One region of the Microtetraspora glauca genome, then DNA from elsewhere that is predicted to be linked to it. Evidence: riboswitches for the same ligand, from Rfam matches in the RefSeq annotation. Region 1 holds a riboswitch; each other region holds the start of a gene.
What was found. Region 1 has a riboswitch for cyclic di-AMP ahead of AB0I59_RS26430 (CHAP domain-containing protein). Riboswitches for the same ligand answer to the same signal wherever they lie in the genome.

Region 1 (4,237 bases):
TGGCAGGCACCGTCGCCGCCGTCGGTGAAGGCGTCACCGGGTTCGCCGTGGGCGACCGCGTCACCGGCCTCTCCTTCTCCCATGCCTATGCCGAACTGGCCCTCATCCACCACGCGATGGCCTCCGCGATTCCCGAATGGGCGACCGGCGTCGACGCCGTGGCCCTGGTCCGCAGCGGCCTGGTGGCACGCGGCGCCTACGAGGCCGGCCGCCCCCACCCCGGCGACGCCGTCCTGGTCACCGCAGCGGCCAGTGCGGTCGGCACCCTCGCCCTGCAGTATGCGAAGGCGGGCGGGGCCTCCCGTGTGGTCGCGGCCGTCAGCAGTGCGGACAAGACGGAGTTCGTTCGCGCCCTCGGCGCCGACGAGGTCGTGCTCTACGGGGACGAGTCCTGGGGCGATCCGGTCGACATCGTCATCGATGGGGTCGGCGGAGAACTCCTCAGCCCCGCGGTGCGCGCCCTGGCCCCCGGCGGCCGTCTGGTCGCCTTCAGTTCGGGCGGCGGCACAATCGACGCGTACGAGCTGCTTGTCCGGAGCGCCTCGGTCATCGGCTTCCAGATGGCGGCCATCGCCCGGGGCAAGCCCGAGGTGTACGCGCGCTGGCTTGACGAGCTCTGGGAACTCCACCGCAACCGCACACTGCGGCCCCGCGTATTCGCTGAAATCCCGCTCGCCGAAGCAGCGCGCGCCCACGAGATCATCGAGTCGCGCCGCAACCTCGGCAAGGTCGTTCTGGTCCCCTGAGACCAGGACGGCAATCCGACAGACTCGGCCGCCCGGGTCGGTGCATCCTGGATCTTCTTGGCCTACCGGGGGCGCCACCGGAATACGGCAGAAACGGGCCACGGGCCGGGTGGTTTCGGCGCACGCGTGACCTGCCGAGCGGCCGGCTGGACGTCCAGGTCGAGGGGCAGCCGTTGCCTGCCGATTGCCTGGTTCTCGTCAGGGTCATGGCGGCATCGATCGCGAGCGTCCCGTCACCGGGGACGTCGCGGCGCGGACCCGTGAAATCAGGCTCGTCCGCGTGATCGCGAAGATCCGTACGTAAATCTTTCCGGGGTCGGCGGCGTGTCACACCGGTCGGCTTCGCGCGGGCGCCGACGGTGCCAGGATCCCCCTGGCGGCAGGCGAAACCACGCCGTTCGAGCGATCACCGGGCGCCATGGTGGTACCGCACCCCCACTCTTGACCGATCATTACAGAGGTATGACCCTGTTTGTCCTCACTTGACCGATTTGAAGCGGTCTATTACCGTTTTGGGAACACGGCGCATACCTGACCTCTGCAAGGTGTGCCTGCCCCATAACCGATGACACGGTCATCCATCACTGGAACCGACCGTCGACCGCCGAGTCCGCGTTCGCGCGGAGCCGGGGACCCACCACCTTTCTGGGGTGAATCGGCATCAGTGCCGTAGGGCGACTTCCACGCCCGAACCCGTCAGCTAACCCGGTAGGCGGCATGGAAGCAAGGGAGTAGACCCCCGTAATGCGAGCCCCCAAGACTTACCTGCGTGCGGCCCTGATCACCGGCGTCCTGGCCACCGCTGCCGTGCCCGCGACCCTGGCGGCCGCCCACGCCGACACCGTCCACGCCAGCGCGTCCGCTCCCATGAGCCCCCTCCTGAAGGAGGCCGCGTCGCTGCCCAAGGTGAGCGCCACGCGGCTGCTGCAGATCGCGCAGAGCCAGGTCGGCGTCAGCGAGAACGCCTCCGGCGGCGGCACGAAGTTCCACGACTGGTACATCAACTCGCCCCGCGCCAAGGAGACCGTCGCCCGTGACGGCGGCAGCACCGGCGCCTACGCCAACGCCCCCTGGTGCGACATGTTCGTCTCCTGGGTCGGCGATCAGGCGGGCCTGCGGCCGGTCCTCGGCTGGGACGCCTACACCGTCCAGCACGCCAAGTGGTTCCAGGACAACCACCGCTGGGGCGCCACCGCCAAGCCCGGCGCGGTCGTGTTCTTCGACTGGAACGGCGGCAAGGACATCTACGGCATCGACCACGTCGGCTTCGTCATCAAGGACAACGGCGACGGGACGATCAAGACCGTCGAAGGCAACACCGGCAACGGCAAGGTCGAGATCCGTACCCGGCCGATGAGCCAGGTGACGGGCTTCGGCTACCCCGTCTACACCGCCTGATCGGTGTGACTTCGAGAACGCCCCCGGCAGACCGCCGGGGGCGTTCCGCTGTCCGGAATCCCGGGACCGAGATCTCTCCGGAGATTTGCCCGGATTCGGGTTGAACAGGGCATTCGGCGGCGGTCGACTCAAGCTGAGACCAGCCAGAAGGAGGTGCTCCGATGGGGTTCGTCCAGGTCATCGAGTACGAGACCTCCCACGCGCCTGAGGTGGAGAGTCTCCTGGATGAGTGGTGCGCCCGGACGGCGGGCGAGCGCACGGCCACGCACACGGTGCTGGCACGCGATCACCAGCGGCCCGAGCACTACGTGTCGATCGTCGAGTTCCCCTCGTATGAGGAGGCGATGCGGAACAACACGCTTCCGGCGACGAGCGAGTTCGCGCACCGGATGGAGGAGTTGTGCGACTCCCCGCCGCGCTTCGTCGATCTCGACGTCGTACGGGATGTCGAACTGTAGAGCGCACCATCGGGAAACGGGCTCCGCGAGATCGGTCGAGGATCAGGAGCCCGAGGGGAGCATCGCTCGGACCTCTGTGATCAACCGCAGGACGTCCGGTCAGCCGGGCATGTGGGAGATTGGCCTGATCACCGGCCCACAGTCCGAGGAAGAGGCACGTCCCCCCGATGACGACCTTCGAGCACACCCGCCGCGCCTGCTACACCGGCTCGTTCACCCAGGCCATCGTCAACAACCTCGCCCCGCTGTTGTTCATCGTCTTCCAGACCGGCTACCAGGTCCCGCTGGAGATGCTCGGCCGCCTGGTGCTGCTGAACTTCGCGACCCAGCTCGTCACCGACATCGTGGCGGTCAGGTACGCCGACCGGATCGGCTACCGCGTACCGCTGGTGCTCGCCCACGCCCTGTCCGCCGTGGGACTGGTGTCGCTGGCGGTGGCCCCGGCGGTCGTCCCCTCCCCGTACCTGGGACTGTGCCTGGCGGTCGTCGTCTACGCGGTCGGTGGCGGCCTGCTCGAGGTGCTCGTCAGCCCCGTGGTGGACGCCCTGCCCAGCCCGGCGGAGGGCAAGGCGGCGCAGATGAGCCTGCTGCACTCCTTCTACTGCTGGGGCCAGGTCGCCGTGGTGGCGGGCAGCACGCTCCTGCTGGCCGGGATCGGGCAGGACGCCTGGCAGATCCTGCCGCTCGTCTGGGCCGTCGTGCCGCTGGTCAACGTGGTGGCCTTCATGAAGGTCCCGCTTCCCGCGACCGTGCCCGACGAGCACCGTACGTCCCTGAAGGCGTTGCTGAGCGCGCCCGCCTTCGTCGCGGCGATCGTGCTGATGCTCGCCGCGGGCGCGGCCGAGCTGACCATGTCGCAGTGGTCGTCGCTGTTCGCGGAAGAAGGGCTGGGCGTTTCAAAGGTGTGGGGCGACCTGGCCGGGCCGTGCCTGTTCGCCGTCCTCATGGGCATCGGCCGTATCGTCTACGGCCTCTGGGGCGAGCGCATCCCGCTGGTCCCGGCCATGATCTTCTGCGGAGCGCTGGCGACCGCCTGCTATCTCGTCGTGTGCCTGTCGGGTGACCCGATCATCAGCCTGATCGGCTGCGCGGTGTGCGGACTCGCCGTCAGCCTCCTGTGGCCGGGGACCTTCAGCCTCGCCTCGGCTCGATTCCCCCTCGGAGGCGCGGCCATGTTCGGCATGCTCGCCGTATTCGGCGACGCCGGAGGCGCCGTCGGCCCGTGGATCGCCGGGGCCGCAGCCGACGCCGCGGGCACCGGGGAGACCGTGTTGCGGCGGATCGCGGAGGTGCTGCCGGACGACGGCGGCTCCGGGCTGCGCACCGGCCTCACCGTCGCCACCGTGTTCCCGCTCATCATCGTGGTCGTCACCCTCCTGTACGGCGCAGCCGCCCGCCGGTCGGCCGTCGCCGTACACGGGGAGAGCGGCGAGGAGGCGATCAGCCGATGAGCGGCGGGAAGCGGCCCGTCATCCGGCGTCGTCCAGCAGCCCCGCGTCGTTGACCAGCAGGGCGATCTGGACGCGGTTGTTCAGGTCGAGCTTGGTGAGGATGCCGGAGACGTGGGTCTTCACCGTCGGGACGCTGAGGTACAGCACGGCGCCTATATCGGCGTTCGACCTGCCCTGGCCGACC
Region 2 (4,237 bases), on a different contig from region 1:
CGACCAGCTCTCCCAGGGGCGTGCCCGGCGGCTCAGTGAGTACCAGGGCGCCATCGCCGACCTCAAACGGCAGCGGGACCAGAAGAAGAGCACCTTCGACGAAGCGGCCAAGGTCAAGGCCGATCTCCTCAAGGAGAAGAAGAAGGCCGACGAACTGGTCAAGGAGCAGACCGAGCTGCTGCGTCGCCTGGGCGCCTACAACGCCGGCAACCCCAACAGTGCGGGCATCGCCTATACGGGTTCGGCCTCCGGCAACGCGCTCGCCGCGCTCCAGTTCGCCTACCGCCAGATCGGCAAGCCGTACCGCTACGGCGGGACCGGGCCGGGGGCCTGGGACTGCTCAGGGCTCGTCCAGGCGGCCTGGTCGAGCGGCGGGGTCTCGCTGCCGCGTACGAGCTTCGAGCAGTGGGCCTGGGGTGCCAGCCGCAGGGTCTCGCTCGACGCCCTGGAGGCGGGCGACCTCCTCTTCCACAGTGGGTACGGGCATGTGGGCATCTACGCCGGAGACGGCAAGGTCGTCCACGCTCCCCGGACGGGCGATGTGGTGAAGGTCGTCACGCTCGCCCAGTACAACGCCATCGGCGCCGTACGTCCCTGATCTCGGCCGCCGGGAACTCCGGCGACCGCCCCGGCCGGGGCACCGGATCGCCGGTGCCCCGGGCCGCACACCCGTTGGTGTCCCGTCCGCACCGCCGTCACACTGTCGCGAGTCCGCAGGCCTCGGATCTGTCCTGTGCCGCGTATTTCGGCGGTGTTCGCGCGGCTTTCGGCGGTGTCCGCGTGGCCGGACGCCGCTGAGCGCGCCGGTGCTCTGCGGCGAGGTTCCATGTCGATGGCCCCTGGCCCGGTCCCTCCTGAGCCCGGCTTCCCCTGGTTCCGGCCCTGTGAGCCGGCATGGAGCTCGTAGGGCGCTCGATCGAGCCTCTGGGGACGGCTGTATGCCAATGGGTGAGGCCGGGGCCGGTGAATCCTGAACGCCCGCACGAACGGACGCCTCAAGGAGCAACCAGTCCCGCTCTATGCGGCGGGATCACTCGGTCCTGTTATACGGGGCGATTCGACGGTGGAAATCATGATTCCGCGATCACCTTCACCCATCGGCGGAAGCGGCATATGTGACAACTCTCACATCGTGTGCGCGAACGTCGATCGGACCCAGGGTGCTTCCCGTGGAATTTCGATCACCAAAATAGATCTACCTTCTAGGGTGTCTGCTGGTGCCAATGTGGCAGTTCCGGAGGATGTTTCGCAATATGTGACCAGAGTCACATTTTAGTGCGGAATGCATCGGGTATGCAGGGGTTTTCGTTTTACCGGAGCCTTTATTCGATCTTTATTTCTTGGCATGGACTTTGCCGACCTATGGCACGAATCGGTAACTTCTGGGCCGCGACGTGCACTCCACGCCGTCGCCATGAACGCCGGTACCAGCCGCGTTCGTGCCGATCATCCGTCGTCGTCACCCGCTTCGCGATCCCCCCGGGTGCGGCGACATGCCGAGTCCGTGCAGTCAGGAGGCACGGAGCCGGGGAACCAATGACCTTCATCGAAGGTCCGGGGTGAATCGGCGCCTTTCGCGCCGTAGGGCGACTTCCCCGCCCGAATCCGTCAGCTAACCCGGTAGGCGCAAGCGGAAGACCATAGGAGCGATCCTGTCTAGCACCCCTGCACGCCTGTCCCGCCTTGCCCGCGTCACCCTCGGTGGCGCAGCGATCACCGCCTCTGTCGCAGCCGTCGGAGCCCAGCCCGCGTCGGCCGAACCGGTGACGGACGGCCTCTCATTGGAAACGGCCACCACGACGGCGGCAGCCGCGAAGGCGGAGACTTCCGCCAAAGCGGCCATAGTCTCGAAGGTCACGATCCGTCAGGCCAAGGCAGCCCGCCAGAAGCGCCTCGCGGAGAAGGCCATCAAGGTGGCCAAGAAGCAGATCGGCGACCCGTACCGATGGGGAGCCACAGGACCGGGCGCGTTCGACTGCTCGGGCCTGGTCCAGTACGCCTGGGAGAAGGCGGGCGTCAAGATCCCCCGCACGACCTGGTCACAGAAGAGCGGCGTCAAGAAGAAGGTCTCCTGGGAGAACCTCAAGCCCGGCGACCTCATCTTCACGAGCGGCGGCGGCCACGTGGGCATGTACGTCGGGAAGGGCAAAATGATCCACGCGCCGCACACCGGCGCGCAGGTCAGGATCGACAAGCTCGACGCGTACCGCAAGAGCAGCTTCGTCGGCGCGGTCCGTCCCGGGGCCTGAGCTCCCTACGCCGAACGTCGGAATTCCCCCCGACCGACTGCCGTCCGTCCCTGGGCCGCTGCCCCCACCGAGCCCCCTCTCGGTCCGTCCCGGGGACTGAGCCCCCATCAACCCCCCAGCCGGGCGTGCCCGGCTCGAACCCCACCCGGGCGCGCCCGGGCCGCCCCCCGGCCGGGTGCGGTTCGACACCGGTACGCCGCACGGCCCCGCCCCTCTGCCAGAGGGGCGGGGCCGCGGCATGTCCGGAGGCTCGTACGATTTCGGCATGCGTGCTGTGGTCCGCCTCGGGGCGGCCGTGCTGGTCGCGGGGGCGGTGACGGCCCTGCCCGCCGACGCGCCGCCCGACCGGGCGCTGGCCACCGCGCGCGCGGTCATGGGCGAGCATCCCGAGATGTGGGCCGGAGCGTCGCTCGTCAGAGGACAGCACGCCCTCGTGATCGGCGGCCGGACGGCGGCCGATCCCCGGTCCGCCTCGCGATCCCTCTCGGCGCCCGGAGCCCGTCCGGAGGTACGCAGCGGCTCGGTGCCGGTCGCGGGGCTGGCCGCCGTGGCCGACTCCGCCCGCCGTACGGTCGCGCGGGTCTGGGGGTCCGTGGACGCGGTGATCCTCGTCCCCGCGACCGACGCGCAGGCCGCCGTTCTCGCCTCGCCCGCCGGAGTGACGGGCCTCGCCGCGCTGGCCGACGTCGATCACGTCATCGTCGCGCCCTCGGGTTTCGCCCGCCTGTCGGAGACCGGGCGCCGCGTCGTGCTCGCCCACGAGCTGACGCACGTCGCCACCGGGGCCGCGGTCGCCGGTGACATGCCGGCCTGGCTGGTGGAGGGTTTCGCCGACTACGTCGGCTATCTCGACAGCGGCCTGACCGCCCGTGCCGTCGCCAGCGAGCTCGCCGCCGAGGTCCGCGCCGGCACGCTCCCCGCGGCGCTGCCCGGCCGTGAGGCGTTCCGCCCCGGCTCGGTACGGCTCCCGCAGGCGTACGAGGAGGCGTGGCTGGCCTGCCGGTACATCGCCGAGCGGTACGGGGAGCGCGCCCTGGTGGCCCTCTATCGCGCGGCGAGCGACCATGATCTCGCCACGGCGCTGGTAAAAACATTGGGCACGAACCTCGCGGAGCTCACCGCGGCCTGGCGAGAGTACGTGCGGAGCGAGCTCGCCTGACGCGCCGCCCACGAGAGGCCACCGGGGGACTGTGAAGGGGTGATGGGGATGCCACGGAGTGACGTCGCCGGCCGGGTCGGCAGGCCCGGAGCCGGCACGGGATCCGGGAGCCGGGCGGCGGGGATCGCGCTGCTGGTCCTGGGAGCGGTCCTGATGGGGGTCGTCGCCGTCACGACCCCGTGGAACGCCCTCGGCCCCGGCGCCCCGGAGGTGCGCCCCGATCCCGCGCGGGACTTCACCCCCGCGCAGCTCGCCCGCGCCGACGCCTTCGACGCGGCGACCTCGCTTCCCGGCTATCTGTCGCTCGCGCTGACGCTGGTCATCGCGGGCGTGCTCGTCCTCACCCCGGTCGGCGCCCGGCTGATCGGACGGATCAGAGGGCCCTGGTGGGTGAGGGCGATACTCGGCGTGCTGGGCGTCTACGTCGTCTCGCTGCTGCTGAGATGGCCGCTCGGGATGTGGATGGAGACCGTGCTGCGGGAGTACGGCCTGTCCACGCAGACGTGGGGCACGTGGACCGCCGACCGGCTGAAGAACTTCGGCCTCCAGATCGTGCTCTCCGGTGTCGCCGTGCTGGTGATCGTCGCGCTTGCCCGGAAATGGCCGCGCACCTGGTGGATCCCCGCGTCCCTCGGCGCCTTCACGCTGACCGTCGTGCTGTCCTTCGCCTACCCGGTCGTGGTCGAACCGATGTTCAACACGTTCACGCCGCTGCCCGCCGGGCAGTTGCGCGCCGACCTGCTCGCGATGGCCGCGAAGGACGGCGTTCCCGTCAAGGACGTGCTGGTCGCCGACGCCTCCCGCCGCACCACCGCGCTCAACGCGTACG
Region 3 (4,237 bases), on a different contig from region 1:
ACCTCGCGAAGAGCGTCACCGGGGTGAGCCAGAAGATGCTCACCCAGACGCTGCGCACGCTGGAACGCGACGGGCTGGTGTCCCGCAGGGTGACCGCGGCCGTGCCCGTCCGGGTCGACTACGACCTCACCCCGCTCGGATGGACCCTCATGCCGCTGATGTACGCCGTCAAGGAATGGGCGGAGGTTCACATCGGCGAGGTGGAGGCGGCCCGTGCCGCGTACGACGCGGCCCTTTGAGTCCCGACTTTCGGTCCGAGAGGCGCATGGCGTTTTCCATGCTTGCCGCGAAATTCGGGATAAAGGCGAGGACCTAAACCTCACGGATGCCCCGCTTTGCCGTACAGACTGTCAATGACCAATCAGGGTCCGAACTTGACGATTTTTGAACAAAGTGTTTACCTTCCCAGGGCGGACCGATAAATCATCCTGGTGGGGGAGGGCTGACGATGCCGCTTTCCGATGTGGTTTCCCGGGGCGAGAGCCCCGTGTCGGAATGCGACCGCGCCGGTCTCAGCGATGACGATCTGAGGTTGCTGGCCGAGCTGGCCAAGGGCGGCACCGTCGACAAGGTGGGCCGCCGCCTCGATGTGAGCGGTCGCACCGTACGGCGTCGGCTGCGGGTCATCTGCGACAGGATCGGGGTCGCGACCGCCATCGAGGCGGTCGCGTGGGCGGCCAGGCGCCGCCTGATCTGAGGCCGATCTGAGCCGATCTGGGCCGATCTGAGGCGACGCCCGGCCGGGGAGCGCGGAAAGCTAGTCCGCGATCCGTACGGCTCCCGCGAAGGGCCGGTTGGCCAGCGAGGCGATCCGGACGACGTCGCCCGTACGGGGCGCGTGGACCATGTAACCGCCGCCGATGTAGATGCCCACGTGGTGCAGGTCGTTGTAGAAGAAGACCAGGTCGCCGGGGCGCATGTCTTCGCGCGCGATGTGCGTGCCGGCCGACCACTGTGAGCCGGTGTAATGGGGCAGGCTGATCCCGACCCTCTGGTAGGCCGCCATGACGAGCCCCGAGCAGTCAAACGAGGTCGGGCCGTCGGCACCCCAGACATAGGGCTTGAGCTGCTGGGTGAGGGCCCAGCGCGCGGCCTCGGCCGCCTTGCCGTCACCGATGATCGGGAAGGCCAGCCGCCGGGCGGCGCTTCCCCTGGTGACGCTCCCCGCGACCTTGCTGTACAGGTTGCTCTCGGACTTCTTGACCAGCTTGCGGATCTTGTCGCGCTGCTCGTCGAGGCCGGAGAGCAGGTCCTTCACTTCCTTCTGCCGGGCCTTCGCGCTGGTCCTGGCCCGCTCGGCCGCCTCCATCGCCTTGGCCACCTGGGCGACCTCCTCGCCCTGCTGCATCTGGAGGGCGTAGGTCGTGGACGCCTGGTCGAGGTACGAATCCGGGTCGTCCGCGCTCAGCAGCGCGAAGGCGGAGCCGAAGCCGCCGGTCATGTAGGAGTTCTGCGCGAGGAGGCTCGCCGTCCTGCGCCGGGTCTCCAGCTCGGTCTCGCTCGTGGCGAGGGTCTTCTTCGCGAGATCGGCCGACCGCTGGGCCTCCTTGAGCCTGACCCGGGCACCGTTGTAATCCTCGGTGAGGGTCTCGATCTCGGTGTAGAGGCGCTCGACCTCGGCGGTCAGCTCCTTGAGGCTGGGCTGCGGTTCGGCGGTCGCGGCCATGACGGGGGCGCCGAAGGTCATCGCGATGAGAGCGACACCGAAGAATGCGAACCTGCGGATCGGGCCGCCGGTCGATGACCGGGCGCGGCGCCGTCGCCCGCGAGCGTGCCTGCCCGCGGATCGTCCTCCAGAGATGCGCAACAAAGCTCCTCTCCTACGCGTGCCCGGCAGGCGGATCCCCGCACCGCGCGAACGCCCGAGGGCGATGGCGGCAACTGCCGACACTTTGGCCGCCTACCGGGTTAGCTGACGGGTTCGGGCCGGAGTAGCCCTACCTTTCGGATTCACCCCTTGATGACCTGGGTTTGACCCCGGATCTCCACAGTTGGTTCCCCGGCTCCCTTCGGCACGGGCGCCTCGGGGACTCGGCGGTCCGGTCGTTCGCGCCTTTCGCGATGACCGGCATCGTCGCTGGACACTAGTGCACGCCGGGTTCCTGCTCAACCAGAACTCGTGATTCCGTCTAGCTTTCACAACTGAATGATCACGGTCCGGTCACATGTGATAGTGGGCCGGGACGTCCATTACCCTGCGTTTACCTGTTGCCCGGCCGTCTCCGTAGCAGGTCAGCGCAGGATCGAGAGGTCGCAAAATTGGATATTCCCGGAACGTAAGCCGAGGAGGCGCGGAACGTGCTCGAACGGATACGCACGGTGAGCTGATCCGAGGGTTGCTCGGGTTTCGGCATGACCGTTAATCCGTGTTCTCCTCCGCGCTCGCGTACGAGCCCTCGCGGCGCGCCCGCACGGGCCGGGCGGCGACTAGGCTGGCGATCCATGGAGCAGGTTGCGGGCCGGCCCTCGGAAGCCGAGAGCGGTGAGCGCGCGTCCCGGGTCGTGATCGTGCGCCGGGCGAGGACCCTCGACGTCCGCGCCATCCGCCGCCTCGTCGACGCGTACTCCGGCGTCGGGCCGCGGTTGCTGAAGAAGACCACCGTCACCCTGTACGAGGACGTCCAGGAGTTCTGGGTGGCGGAGGCCGACGGGACGGTCGTCGGCTGCGGGGCGCTGCACGTGCTCTGGGAGGATCTGGCGGAGATCCGCACGGTCGCCGTCGACCCCGCGGCCCGGGGGATGGGCGTCGGCCACCGGATCGTCGGCGCGCTCATCGACGCGGCCAGCGAGCTGGGCGTGCGCCGGGTCTTCTGTCTGACCTTCGAGGTCACGTTCTTCGGAAGGCACGGATTCGTGCCCATTCACGGGACCCCTGTCTCTCCGGAGGTGTACGCCGAGCTGCTCGCCTCCTACGACGAAGGCGTCGCGGAGTTCCTCGATCTCGAGCACGTCAAGCCCAATACGCTCGGCAACACCCGAATGCTGCTGCATCTCCAACCCCGAGTCTGACCATGGTGGTGACCGGCCGGAAAGGTGACTGTTGATACGCCTGTCGCTACTTTGGCCATATCGGCATGCGCATGACGATCGCCGCATGCGAACCCGAAACGAGGTGAAACGGTGAGCTCCGGACAGCCGCCGTACCCCCAGGACGCTCCGGACGGCACCCCACCGCCGCCTTCGGACCGTGAGCAGGGTACGAGCAATCCAGCCCAGCAGTACGACCCTGATGTCACGGTCGTCAGTTACCGCAACCCGTCGCAGTCGACGGGCCCCCAGCAGGCCTATGGATACGGCCAGCAGCACGACCAGCACGTCTACGGCCAGCAGCAGCCCGGCTACGGCCAGCAGCCCCAGCAGGGCTACGGGCAGCAGCAGTACGGCCAGCAGCAGCCCGGGACCGGGGCCTTCGGCCAGCCTCAAGGGTACGGCCAGCAGCAGCCCGGTTATGGCCAGTCGGCCCAGCAGCAGCCTCAGCAGCCGTACGGGCAGCAGGGGTACGGCCAGCAGGCCCAGCAGCCGCAGCAGCCGCAGCAGGGCTACGGGCAGCAGCAGTACGGCCAGCAGGACTACGGGCAGCAGCCCCAGCAGGGATATGGCCAGCAGCCCGGTACGGGCGCCTTCGGCCAGCCTCAGGGGTACGGCCAGCAGCAGCCCGGTTATGGCCAGCAGGCCCAGCCCGGTTATGGCCAGCAGGCCCAGCCCGGCTACGGCCAGGAGCAGCAGTACGGCCAGCAGGCCGGCTACGGCCAGCAGCCCCAGCAGGGGTACGCCCAACAGCCCGGCTACGGTCAGCAGGCCGACTACGGCCAGCAGGGCTACGGCCAGCAGGGCTACGGGCAGCAGCAATACGGCCAGCAGGGCTACGCCCAGCCGTACGGCGGGCAGGCGGCGGCGGTCCCGCCCGGCGCGCCCGCCCCGCTCGCCGAGTGGTGGCAGCGACTGGTGGCCCGTCTCATCGACGTCGTGATCGTCGGTATCCCCTACGCCATCGTCTCGACGGTGCTCACCATGATCATGGTCACCGAGGCCAGCTTCAACCCGGAGACGGGCGCCTTCACGGCTGGCGGCGGCGTGCTCCTCGCCAGTCTGCTCACCTCGGCCATCGCCGGCCTGATCATGACCGCGTACGAGTTCATGATGCTCAAGCAACGCGGGCAGACGGTCGGCAAGATCGTCATGGGCATCAAGGTCGTCCCCGTCGGCGATTCCCTCCCGACGGGCGGCCTCGCGACGG
Region 4 (4,237 bases), on a different contig from region 1:
GCCGCTCCGGAAGCCGCGGTGTCAACGATGCGAAGGAACCACACGATGAAGTTCGGAGTCAGCTACAGCACGCCCTATTTCGGGGTCGACCCCGACAAGATCGTGGCCTTTGCCCAGCTCGTGGAGGAGTGCGGCTTCGAGTCGCTCTATCTGCCCGAGCACATCGTGCTGTATCCCGGCGCTGCTGTGGGGCCGTACGAGCTGTCGCCCACGCTGCCCTACGTCGATCCACTCGACTGCCTGAGCTTCGTCGCCGCGGCCACGGAACGGATCCTGTTCGGCACCGGCGTGCTGTTGTTGCCCTACCACCATCCGGTGATTCTCGCCAAGCGCCTGGCCACCATAGACGTGCTGTCCAGGGGCAGGATGCGGCTACTGACCGTAGGGCTGGGAGGCCTTCCTGGCGAGGCACAGGCGGTGGGCGTCGACTTCGCCACCCGCGGCCGCCGCGCCGACGAGGCGATCGACGTGCTGCGCCTACTGTGGGCCGGCGGAGAGGACGGCGTCAGCTTCGCCGGCGAGTTCTTTTCCTTCGAGAAGCTGGTCAGCTTCCCCAAGCCGCACCAGGTGACACGGCTGCCTATCCACATCGGGGGATCGAGCCGGGCGGCCGCGCGCCGGGCCGGGCACCGGGGCGACGGGTACTTCCCCGGTGGCGCGTTGGACGCGGAGGAGCGCGCCCTTCAGTGGGAGCTCGTTCGCTCCAGCGCCGCGGAGGCCGGCCGGGACCCGGACGCGCTGGAATACACCCGCTTCGCCTCCATCGACGTACCCGTCGAGCGGGTCGAGGAACTCGCCGCCCAAGGGGTCACCCGCATCGTCGTGAACACCGCCGTCACCGAACCGGACGAGCAACGTGAGGAACTGTCCGCATTCGCTGAGAAATTCGGCCTGCCCCGGTAGCGTGACCATGATCCTTTGTGCGTTCGCTTTGGAGATCTCATGTCGCAAGCAGCATCTGACGTGGAGCTGGCGCGTTCGCTGGAGGGCGGGTTCGTCAGCAGCCATGCCGACGTCAACGGGATCCGCCTGCACTATGTGATCGGTGGCCGGGGTGAGCCGCTGGTCCTGCTGGGCGGGTGGCCGCAGACCTGGTGGGAGTTCCGCAAGATCATGCCGCCCTTGGCGGAGCGCTATCGAGTGATCGCCGTTGACTTGCGGGGGATGGGCGGCTCGGACAAGCCCGCCTCCGGCTATGACAAGAAGACGATGGCGGGCGACATCCACGCGCTGATGCGCCATCTCGGCCACGATGCCGTCAACATCGCCGGGCACGACATCGGCGGGATGGTCGCCTACGCCTTCGCGGCCAATCATCCCGCGAGCACGCGGCGGATCGCGCTGCTGGACATCGCTCACCCTGACGACCGGTTCTACGACTATTCCCTGCTGCCGCGCCCCGGGCGTCAGCAGATCGACGGCGACATCCATGCGGGTCCCGGACGTTTCCTGTGGTGGTTCGCGTTCAACCAGGTTCCCGGCCTGCCTGAACGCCTGCTCGCCGGCCGGTCACGCCACCTGATCGACTGGATGTGCGACTACTTGATCGACGATCCCGGCGCCATCAGCGACCGCGACCGCGACGTCTACGCCCACGCCTACTCCACCGTGGACGCGATCCGGGCCGGCAATGCCTGGTACCGGGCCTTCGGGCAGGACATCGCGGATGAGAAGACGTATGGTCCGGTGACCGTGCCGATCTTGGCCATGGGAGGCGGGGAGGGAGGCTATCAGCTGCTGCGGCAGGTGCTCGCGAACAAGGGGACCGACGTCGAGGTGGTCGAAGTTCCGGGCAGTGGCCACTACATCCCCGAAGAACAACCGGAAACGGTCGTCAAGCATCTGACGCGATTCTTCGCCTGAGGCGGCGCGGGCCGCTCAGCGGCACTCCCGGTGCGGTGGCGCGGAGCCGAGGGGGCCGTCGGCAGCGTCTAGTACATCGAGATGTGGACGTGGTCGTAGTGGTTCGCGGTGATGCCGCCGCGATCGGACATGGTGCGCCACCCGGGGCTGCCGAGGTTGTAGATCCGTTGCTGCCAGATCACGTAATTCACACCCAGCTTGGAGCCGTTCTTGATGGCCCAGACGGCGAGGCTGTCGCCGAGGGCCTTCATGCCCGGGCTCGGCATGGAGCCGCCCGAGCTCATCATGAAGTCACAGGCCCGGCCGAGCGGGTGCTCGCCCGAGGTGTCCACGCGGTAGCAGCCGACGGTGTAGCGCAGATCGAAGTGTTTACCGACCTCCGCCTTCATCAGGCGGGTCCGGGGCGTGATGTTGTCGCCGCCGGAGGGGAGTTCCGGGGCCCAGCCGCCGCCGGCGAGCTTCCCGGGCGCGATCGGGATGAGCTGGTCGAGCTTCTTCTTGATGTCGTCGATCAGGTTCTCGGCGGCCTTGCGCTGCCCGGCGACCTCCTGCGACCGCGTCTTGATCTGCTCGATCAGGGCCGCCGCCGCGTCGGCCGCGGCCTTGCGCTCCTTCGTGAGCGCGGCGACCTGCGAGACCAGTACGGCCTGCTCGTCCTGGATCTGGGTCAGTACGGCGGAGTTCCGCAGGTCAGTGCCCAGCAGGCCCAGGTCATGCGTCTGGTAACGCACGCCGGCGATGCTGATCATCTGCTGCCTGGCCGCCTCGAAGTCGGATTCCGCCTTGGCCAGCCGCTCCTTGGCCGCTTTCTCGGACTCCTGCGCCTTGGCGAGCTCGACCCGCTTGGCGTTGTAGTCGGCGATCAGCTTGTCGACCTTCGTGCGCAGCTCGGCGAGTTGCTTCCTGAGCTGGCTCTCGCTCGGCTTGGGAGCGGCGTGAGCCCCTGAGGCCGTACCGAAGACGAGGGCAGCCGCGGCCAGAGCCGCGGCGGCCGCCGGAAACGCGCGGGGCAGAGCCCACTCCTCTCCATCTGCCGACCGGGTTAGCTGACGGGTTCGGGCTGGAGGAGCCCTGGCACTGGCGTGCCTTCACCCCAGGTGCACGGCGACCGTTCCCGGAAACGGGGGATGGATCGCCACAACGTCGTGGGTCCCCGGCTCCCGGGCGAGGCGCCCGGGATTAGGCGCACCGGCTGTGGCAGCCGGTGCGATGGATAGTAGTGGTAAAGCCCGGATCATTGCTACTCAAAGTTGCAATCCAGTAGTGATCAACTCGTTATCGGATATTCACGCAACATCCGGGCGGCGTCCTCGGGGGCCACGTCGTTGACGAACGCCCCCATCGCGGACTCCGATCCGGCCAGGTACTTGAGCTTGTCCGGCGCCCTCCGGATGCTGAACAGCTGGAGGTGGAGGTAGGCGAGATCGCGCCGATAGGTCACCGGAGCCTGATGCCAGGCCGCGACGTACGGCATGGCCACGCCGAACAGCGCGTCGAGCCGGCGCAGCACCCCGGTGTAGAGCGGCCCGAACGCGGCGCGCTGGTCCGGGTCCAGCGCGGGCAGGTCAGGCACCCGCCGGTGCGGGTAGACGTGGATTTCGAACGGATAGCGGGCGGCGGCCGGGACGAACGCCGTCCAGTGCTCATTGGACGCCACGACGCGGGGACCCGTCCGCTCGGCGGCCAGCACGTCGGCGAAGAGGTTCCCGCCCCTGTGCCGCGAGGCGACGCCGAGCATGTGGCGGGTACGCGGGGTGACGTACGGATAGGCGTAGATCTGGCCGTGAGGATGGGGGAGGGTGATGCCGATCTCCGCGCCCCTGTTCTCGAAGCAGAAGACCTGCTCGACGCCCGGAAGGGCGGACAGCTCGGCGGTGCGGTCGGCCCATGCCTCCATGACGAGTTCGACCTGCGCCGCGCTCAGCGAGCCGAAGGACGCGTCGTGGTCGGACGTGAAGCAGACCACCTCGCACCGCCCGACGCCCGGCCGCGCCGCGCTCAACCCGCCGGGATCGGCGAAGCCGCCTCCCAAGGGGTAGCCCCCCGTGGAACCGTCCCCTGAGAAGCTGAACGAGGGGAAGCGGTTCTCGAAGACCGCGACGTCGTAGTCGGAGGGGATCTCCGAACCGGGATGGGCCGGACACAGCGGGCACTCGTCGGGGGAGGGCAGGTGCGTCCGGGTCTGGCGGTGCCCCGCGATGGTGATCCATTCGTCCATCAGCGGGTCGTAGCGCATCTGCGAGGCGCGTGGACGCGGGGGTAGTTCGCGCGGATCGACAGCGCCGCGGTCCGCGTCGTCCCGCCGGTCGTAGTAGAACAGCTCCCGACCGTCGGCGAGGTGGGTGATCGTGCGCTTCACGGGGCCGGTGCCTCC

Region 2: it holds a riboswitch for cyclic di-AMP, as region 1 does, so the genes downstream of both, AB0I59_RS08995 (C40 family peptidase) here and AB0I59_RS26430 (CHAP domain-containing protein) in region 1, are expected to answer to the same signal.
Region 3: it holds a riboswitch for cyclic di-AMP, as region 1 does, so the genes downstream of both, AB0I59_RS39545 (C40 family peptidase) here and AB0I59_RS26430 (CHAP domain-containing protein) in region 1, are expected to answer to the same signal.
Region 4: it holds a riboswitch for cyclic di-AMP, as region 1 does, so the genes downstream of both, AB0I59_RS32755 (VldE C-terminal domain-containing protein) here and AB0I59_RS26430 (CHAP domain-containing protein) in region 1, are expected to answer to the same signal.

Annotation. Positions count from the first base shown of each region.
Region 1 covers NZ_JBFALK010000015.1:131,624-135,860, reverse strand. The annotation lists gene AB0I59_RS26435 (quinone oxidoreductase family protein) at 1-746, shown strand, start outside; cyclic di-AMP (ydaO/yuaA leader) riboswitch at 1,339-1,476, shown strand; gene AB0I59_RS26430 (CHAP domain-containing protein) at 1,491-2,144, shown strand; gene AB0I59_RS26425 (hypothetical protein) at 2,306-2,602, shown strand; gene AB0I59_RS26420 (MFS transporter) at 2,770-4,053, shown strand; gene AB0I59_RS26415 (response regulator transcription factor) at 4,072-4,237, opposite strand, start outside.
Region 2 covers NZ_JBFALK010000003.1:576,786-581,022, reverse strand. The annotation lists gene AB0I59_RS09000 (C40 family peptidase) at 1-598, shown strand, start outside; cyclic di-AMP (ydaO/yuaA leader) riboswitch at 1,485-1,642, shown strand; gene AB0I59_RS08995 (C40 family peptidase) at 1,782-2,249, shown strand; gene AB0I59_RS08990 (peptidase MA family metallohydrolase) at 2,515-3,408, shown strand; gene AB0I59_RS08985 (M48 family metallopeptidase) at 3,457-4,237, shown strand, end outside.
Region 3 covers NZ_JBFALK010000034.1:31,774-36,010, forward strand. The annotation lists gene AB0I59_RS39535 (winged helix-turn-helix transcriptional regulator) at 1-239, shown strand, start outside; gene AB0I59_RS39540 (helix-turn-helix domain-containing protein) at 449-697, shown strand; gene AB0I59_RS39545 (C40 family peptidase) at 758-1,687, opposite strand; cyclic di-AMP (ydaO/yuaA leader) riboswitch at 1,882-2,047, opposite strand; gene AB0I59_RS39550 (amino-acid N-acetyltransferase) at 2,443-3,009, shown strand; gene AB0I59_RS39555 (RDD family protein) at 3,121-4,237, shown strand, end outside.
Region 4 covers NZ_JBFALK010000022.1:15,348-19,584, reverse strand. The annotation lists gene AB0I59_RS32765 (TIGR03619 family F420-dependent LLM class oxidoreductase) at 46-903, shown strand; gene AB0I59_RS32760 (alpha/beta fold hydrolase) at 943-1,863, shown strand; gene AB0I59_RS32755 (VldE C-terminal domain-containing protein) at 1,932-2,594, opposite strand; cyclic di-AMP (ydaO/yuaA leader) riboswitch at 2,881-3,059, opposite strand; gene galT (galactose-1-phosphate uridylyltransferase) at 3,131-4,222, opposite strand; gene AB0I59_RS32745 (DeoR/GlpR family DNA-binding transcription regulator) at 4,219-4,237, opposite strand, start outside.